2 regions of the Pseudarthrobacter sp. TAF60_1 genome follow, and region 2 is predicted to be linked to the other one. Evidence: riboswitches for the same ligand, from Rfam matches in the RefSeq annotation. Region 2 holds a riboswitch; the other holds the start of a gene.
The links. A riboswitch is a leader RNA that binds a small molecule or an ion and turns the genes downstream of it on or off. The one in region 2 is predicted to bind thiamine pyrophosphate.

Region 1 (3,403 bases), on a different contig from region 2:
GTCGCTGACTGCTGAGCTGCCCGCCACTGCTGCGCACCGTGCCCTCATGCAACCGCTTTTCGATGTCCGGCATCAGTTGGGAGACGACGACTTCCAGCGTGAATACGTACGGCGAATGTTCGCCGTGGATCTTCACGAGCCGGAGTCCACGGAGGAGAAACGGTCGGCGCGCCGGCTCCGTCTGCAGGCACCCTCGTGGGAAGCTCCGCTGCACATAGTGCCGGGCGTCCCTACCTTGGTGCTGACCGGGGGATGGGAACCGCTGTATGAGGAGATCGCCGGTTACCTGAAGGAGACCGGCGCCCTGCACCGCATTGCCGCGGGCGGGCACCGGCCCCAGGATTCAGTTGAAGGAGACCGGGCCATCCGGTCCTTCATTGCCGACGTCAGCCGGTCACACTCAGCCAAGGCCTCCTGAGGGTACTGCCCCGGCAGGCCCGTGGACCTGGGGTTCCGGCAGGTAGACCCTCGCGCCCTTGGCCAGGAACTCCGCGCTCTTTTCCCGCATGCCGCTGTAGATCCCGGCAATGGCGGCCTGGGAATCGGCCGAGCCGTATTCGTCCCGGATATCCTGGCTGATCCTCATTGAGCAAAACTTCGGACCGCACATGGAGCAGAAGTGTGCGGTTTTTGCCGGTTCAGCCGGCAGCGTCTCATCGTGGAACGCCTCGGCGGTGACCGGATCAAGGGACAGGGCGAACTGGTCGCGCCAGCGGAATTCGAACCTTGCCTTGGACAGGGCATCGTCCCGCTCGTGGGCGCCCGGGTGGCCCTTGGCGAGGTCGGCGGCGTGCGCGGCGATTTTGTAGGTGATCACGCCGGTCTTGACGTCGTCCTTGTTGGGCAGGCCCAAGTGCTCCTTAGGCGTCACGTAGCAAAGCATGGCCGTGCCGTAACGCGCTATTTCTGTGGCGCCGATTGCAGACGTGATGTGGTCGTAGCCGGGAGCGATGTCGGTAACCAACGGTCCAAGGGTATAGAAGGGGGCGCCCTTACAGAGCTCCTGCTGGCGTTCCACATTCTCCCGGACCAGATGGAACGGGACGTGGCCAGGGCCCTCCACCATCACCTGCACGTCGAAGTCCCAGGCTCGCTGGGTCAACTCGGCCAGGGTGTCCAGCTCGGCGAACTGGGCAGCGTCGTTGGCGTCCGCCGTCGAGCCGGGGCGCAGCCCGTCGCCCAGGGAGAACGCGACGTCGTACTTCGCGAAGATCGCGCACAGCTCGTCGAAGTGGGTGTACAGAAAGTTTTCGCGGTGGTGGGCGAGGCACCAGCCTGCCATGATGGACCCGCCGCGCGAGACGATGCCTGTGACGCGGTTGGCAGTCAGCGGCACATAGCGCAGCAGGACGCCGGCATGGATGGTCATGTAATCCACGCCCTGCTCGCACTGTTCGATCACGGTGTCGCGGAAAATCTCCCAGGTCAGCTTGTTGGCCTCCCCGTTGACTTTCTCCAGCGCCTGGTAGATGGGTACGGTGCCGATTGGCACGGGGGAGTTGCGGATGAGCCATTCACGGGTGGTGTGGATGTCGTCCCCGGTGGACAGGTCCATCACCGTGTCTGCGCCCCACTGGGTGGCCCACTGCAGTTTGTCCACTTCCTCGGCGATGGAGCTGGTGACGGCGGAGTTGCCGATGTTGGCATTGATCTTCACCAGGAATGCCTTGCCGATGATCATCGGCTCCGATTCAGGGTGGTTGATGTTGTTGGGAATGATGGCACGGCCGGCGGCCACTTCGCTGCGAACCAGTTGCACGTCGCAGTTTTCGCGGAGGGCCACGAACTGCATCTCCGGCGTCACCACACCGCGCCGGGCATAGTGCATCTGGGTGACGGTTTTGCCGCCGACGGCGCGGCGGGGCACCGGCTGCGCCCCCTTCCACTCCGCGGAGGCGGCGCCACGGCGCACGGCCGATTTGCCGTCGTCGAGCAGGTTCCGTTCCCTGCCGCTGTACGGCTCGGTGTCACCGCGCGCTTCGATCCAGGCGCGCCGGAACGGGCTCAGACCCACCACCGGATCGCTGCCGGGACCGGCCGTGCGGTAGACCCGGAACGGGCCGTTCTCTTCCCCGTTGGGTGACGGGTCGAGAGCGATTTCGGTGACAGGCACCCTGATTCCGGATCGTTCATCGTTGATGAAAGCCAGCGAATGCGCTTTGAGGGACTGGGTTTCCGCCGGTTGACGAACAGCCCCGGAGGCACTGGCTGCCCCATTTTGGGCATGGATGGGCCGTGTTTCTTGCGTATTCAATGGAATACTCACTTCCTTCGCCGGCATTACCCGGACAGGTTCAACGGTCGCAGGCTGCGTTAGCCCGATCTCAGCCCCTGCAAGGGCACCCGTGTGGTCGAGACGAAACTACCACAGCCGGTACGGAATGCCTCAGAACACTTGAATTAAATTGAAGCTTCAAGTAAAATTGCATGCACAACGGCTTTCAACCCGAAGGCCGGCGGACCGGGAGCGTTCACATGACTGCAGAAGCCACCAGCCAGGATCTTCTTCCTGCCGACCTCTCCATGGGCACGGTCATGCTCAAGGTAGGCGACATGAAGCTGATGACCGACTATTACCAGCGGGCACTTGGCCTGGAAGTCGTCGCCGAAGAAGACGGCGGCCTCTACATCGGCCGTCGCGGGCGCCCCGTGGTCCACTTGGCGCCCGCCCCGTCGCTGCAATTGCCCGGCAGGGGAGAGGCCGGCCTGTTCCACACGGCCCTGCTCTTTGAAGACCAGTCCGCGCTCGCTGCCACCGTGGCCACCGCCGCCCAGTATGAGCCCCGACTCTTCACCGGAAGTGCTGACCACCTGGTCAGCGAAGCCTTCTACTTCAACGATCCCGAGGGCAACGGCATCGAACTCTACTGGGACCGTCCGCGCAAGAACTGGTCCTGGAACGGCACCGAAGTGGTGATGGACAGCCTGGCCCTGCCGCCCCAGCGCTACCTCGAACAGCACCTGAGCCAGGAATCCCTGGACGGCCAGCTGGGCTCCGAAGCGGGAGTGGGCCACATCCACCTCCAGGTGGGCGACGTCCATTCAGCGCACGAGTTCTATGTGGGCACGCTGGGATTTGAAAAGACGGCGGGCTGGCATGGGCAGGCTCTGTTCGTGTCGGCTGGCGGGTACCACCACCACATGGCCATGAACGTGTGGAACAGCCGCGGCGCCGGACCCCGCAAGGACACCCTCGGGCTCGGCGAGGTGCTCATCGAAGTGCCGTCCGGAGACGACGTCGGGGCGCTCGCAGACCGCCTGAAGGTCGCCGGCGTGGCCTCCCATCACACGGGGTCCGAGCTGCGCTTCGAGGATCCGTGGCGCAACAATATCCGGGTTGCTGTCCGCTGACCCGCCCCTGGCCGGAAGTGCGGCCTGCCATGTACTAGGCTGATTTCGAACG
Region 2 (3,403 bases):
CTGGATGACGATCTTCGGACCACGGAGGTCGTTGAGGATCTCAGCCGTAACAGTTACCTTGGCCAGGTCCGCAGCTGCGGAGGTGACCTTGTCACCGTCTACCACGAGCAGGGCAGGCAGCTCAATGGTGCTGCCAGCTCCACCGGCGACGCGGTTGAGGGTAACGAAGTCTCCAACGGAGACCTTCTCTTGCCGGCCGCCTGCGCGGACAATCGCGTACACCACTTGGGAACTCACTTCTCTCGACGTTTATAACTAAATTTGCGTGCGGGCCCGGAACCAAAACTGGCTGGGTTTCCCGCTGTGCCTCAACGCCGTGGGGTCATAACCCAAGTGTTGGCGTAAGCACCGAAGATCTAGAATACGCTAATTTCGCCTTCGGCTGCAAATGAGGCTGGTTACGGCCGGTTGTCTGTGATAGGTCCCACTAGGAGGCCCAGTCCTGACAATCCGAAACCGTGCCCGACTATCGTACCGGCTCCAGCCACCGCAGAGGTTCAGGCATGCAGGCGCGGCGCGTCGAAGAAATCCACTTCGAAACGGCACGAGTGCCTGAACGCCTGGAGCATGGCGGCCTGTTCGTCCGCTGACGCCTTGCTGCCTGCCTCGTCGGCCAAGGCGATCGCTTCGCGCGTTGCCTGCGCGAAGGCCTCGTCAGCGTAGGTCCGGAGCCACTCGGCATACGGGTGCTCTTCCGGTGCTCCCGCGGCCAGGAACTGGGCATGTAGGGTCTGGCCCACTTCAGCGTAGAGCCAGAAGCACGGCAGAAGAGCCGCAACCAGCACTCCGTAACTGCCGGCGGCGGAGGCTGCCAGCAGGTGGTCCACATAGGACTTGGTGACCGCGCCCAGGACGTGCTCCACCGTGCGTGTGCTGAGCCAGGTGCGGTGCAGTTCCGATTCAACCTCGAGGCACTGCTGGGCGGACCTGGCCCAGAACAGCTGGGCGGCTTCCGTGGGAGCCAGTGCACTGGCTCGGGCAAGCGCACGTGAATAGCCGTTGAGGTAGATGGCATCCTGGGCGAGGTAGTAAGCGAACTGGTCCTCCCCCAGGGTCCCGGCTGCCAGCCCGCGGATGAAGTCGAGCCGGTAGATGGCGTCCAGATCGGGGGCCGCCGCCTGGCGGAGGGTCCCGGCGAACTCGCCGGCTACGAATTCTTCGGCAACGGGTTCCCCGGTGGCAGGTTTCCCTATAGCCGGCCGTTGCTGGACATGGTGGAAGTGGTGGATGGGACCGTTGCCGCCCCCAACCTCCAGCAGTCCCGAAGCCCGCAGCGCGCCGGCAAGCCAAGGCTTCACCTGCCGCAGGGACGCTTCCCAGTCCCCCAGCCGGGCCTGTGCCGTGGCCATGGCAGAGGAAAGCGAGCAGCCGGTGCCATGGCTGTTGCGGGTGGGAATCCGGTCTCCGGCCACTTCCACCACCGGCCCGGAGAGCAGCCCCGCGGCGTTGACGAGGGCATCCGGGCACGCACCGCCGTCGAGATGGCCTCCCTTGACCAGAATGGTGGCGCCGCTAGCCGCGGCCAGGCGATTGCCCTGCTCCAGCGCGGTGGCCCAATCGCGGGCCTGCGGTTGGTCCGCGAGGATGGCCAGCTCAGCGAGGTTGGGGGTAATCAGGTCAGCGAGCGGCAGCAGGGCGAGCAGTGCAGCTTCCGCCGATTCCTTCAGCAGCCGGTCCCCGCTTGTGGCCACCATGACGGGATCCAGAACTACGACGGCGGGACGCACCTTCTCCAGCCAGCTGCGGACCGTGTCAATCACCTCTGCATTTCCCAGCATGCCGATCTTGACGGCGTCGATGATGATGTCATCGCTGATTGCATCGAGTTGCTGGCGCAGGAAGGCGGCAGGCGGCACGTGGACATCCTGGACACCCCGGGTGTTCTGAACGGTCAGGGCGGTGATGGCCGCCATGCCGTAGCCACCCAGGGCGGCAATGCTCTTGAGGTCGGCCTGTATACCTGCCCCGCCGGAGGGATCCGATCCGGCGATGGACAGAACGCGGGGGGTATCACGCAGTACGGCCTCGGAAGTCGATGACCCGAGCGCGGGGCGCCGGGCAGCACGCATTGAAGCAGCGTCCGGGCTTTCCGGGGTATCAGAAGTTTCGGGGTTTTCGGGGTTTTCGGGGTTTTCGGGGGTTGCGGGAGGAAGGACATAGGTAGAAGCCACAGGAGACATCCCTTCGCCGGTACTAACCGGACAGGTTCAACGGGTGTGGATCTCAGCCGGCCCTTTGCGCGGCACCCCGTGTCAGTAATCCACCCTAGCGTTTCCGCGCCCCCCGCAACGTCAGATGAAGGCGGAACGACGGATGCCCGCACGCGCCCCCGGGAAGGGGGCAGGTACGGGCATCCTGGCGGGTATCCCCGCGAAGAGTCAGAGCTCCGAGGCGGGTACGCCTACGCCGAGGATAATCGGCGCATTGGTTTCTTTCGGCGCAACAGCCGCCGGGACACCGGTGCGCTCCGGCGCCTTGGCAGCATGGGTATGGCCTGCGGGGGCGGTCTGAACTGCCTCGTGATGCTCCACCGTGGTGGCGTTGGCTGCGCCCTGCGCGCGGCTGGCGCTCCGGTTTCGCCGCGGACGGCGGGCACGGGGCTGCTCGGTGTGGTCGGAGTAGTCCTTCTCAACCGCTGCAGGGGCCTGGGCGGGAGTCTGCGAAGGCGCCTGACGGGCCGGCTCTGCGGCCTGCTGGCTTTCGGCCGGAGCGCTTGCGGCAACCGGTGCCGGTTCGCCAAGCTTGGCGAACGCCTCCGCCAGACGGTCAAGAGTCAGTGCCGGAGCCTGCGGCTGCTCCTCGTGGTGCTCCACAAACGGCAGCACTACCTGCTCGCCACCGAACGTCAGCACAGCGGCAGGGCGGCCCGTGTTGTCCGTCTCGGACGGATGTGCGGGCGCAGGAGCCGGGGCTTCTGTGGCGGAGGCCTTGCCGGCAGCGGCGTGGGCTACTTCGTCGTCGTGCAGGTGGGCGGCATGCGCGGCGGCCGCGATGTTGGCGAGGGCCGCCCTCGTAGCCTCAGCCTTGGCGTGGCGCTCGGCGTCGCTCGGATCAGGGTGGACAGTATGGATCTGCACCGGAGCTGCCGGCGCCACATCCAAGGGCTGGCCGCCGCGGCCGCGGCGGCGCTTCCGGTCAGTCCGGGCGCCCTGCTGGGCATCCGGGCGGGTGTCATTGCGCTGGTTGTCCGGGCGCTGCGTATCCGGACGGTTGTCCGCACGCTGCACGTGGTGCTCGGCAGCGACAGTGTTGGCGCGGCGGTGCTCCACTGGATCGTCGTGGGTGACAATTCCGCGGCCGGCGCAGGTCTCGCACTGTTCGCCGAAGACTTCCAGGAGTCCGGTGCCCATGCGCTTGCGCGTCATCTGCACCAGACCCAGCGACGTCACTTCCGCCACCTGGT

Region 1: it holds a riboswitch for thiamine pyrophosphate, as region 2 does, so the genes downstream of both, thiC (phosphomethylpyrimidine synthase ThiC) here and AB4Y73_RS02505 (bifunctional hydroxymethylpyrimidine kinase/phosphomethylpyrimidine kinase) in region 2, are expected to answer to the same signal.

Annotation. Positions count from the first base shown of each region.
Region 1 is NZ_JBFRDI010000003.1:480,798-484,200, forward strand. Features, by position in the region: gene AB4Y73_RS05755 (alpha/beta hydrolase) at 1-418, shown strand, start outside; gene thiC (phosphomethylpyrimidine synthase ThiC) at 401-2,254, opposite strand; TPP riboswitch at 2,250-2,357, opposite strand; gene AB4Y73_RS05765 (VOC family protein) at 2,476-3,351, shown strand.
Region 2 is NZ_JBFRDI010000002.1:54,341-57,743, reverse strand. Features, by position in the region: gene rplU (50S ribosomal protein L21) at 1-225, opposite strand, end outside; gene AB4Y73_RS02505 (bifunctional hydroxymethylpyrimidine kinase/phosphomethylpyrimidine kinase) at 498-2,069, opposite strand; TPP riboswitch at 2,163-2,260, opposite strand; gene AB4Y73_RS02500 (Rne/Rng family ribonuclease) at 2,379-3,403, opposite strand, start outside.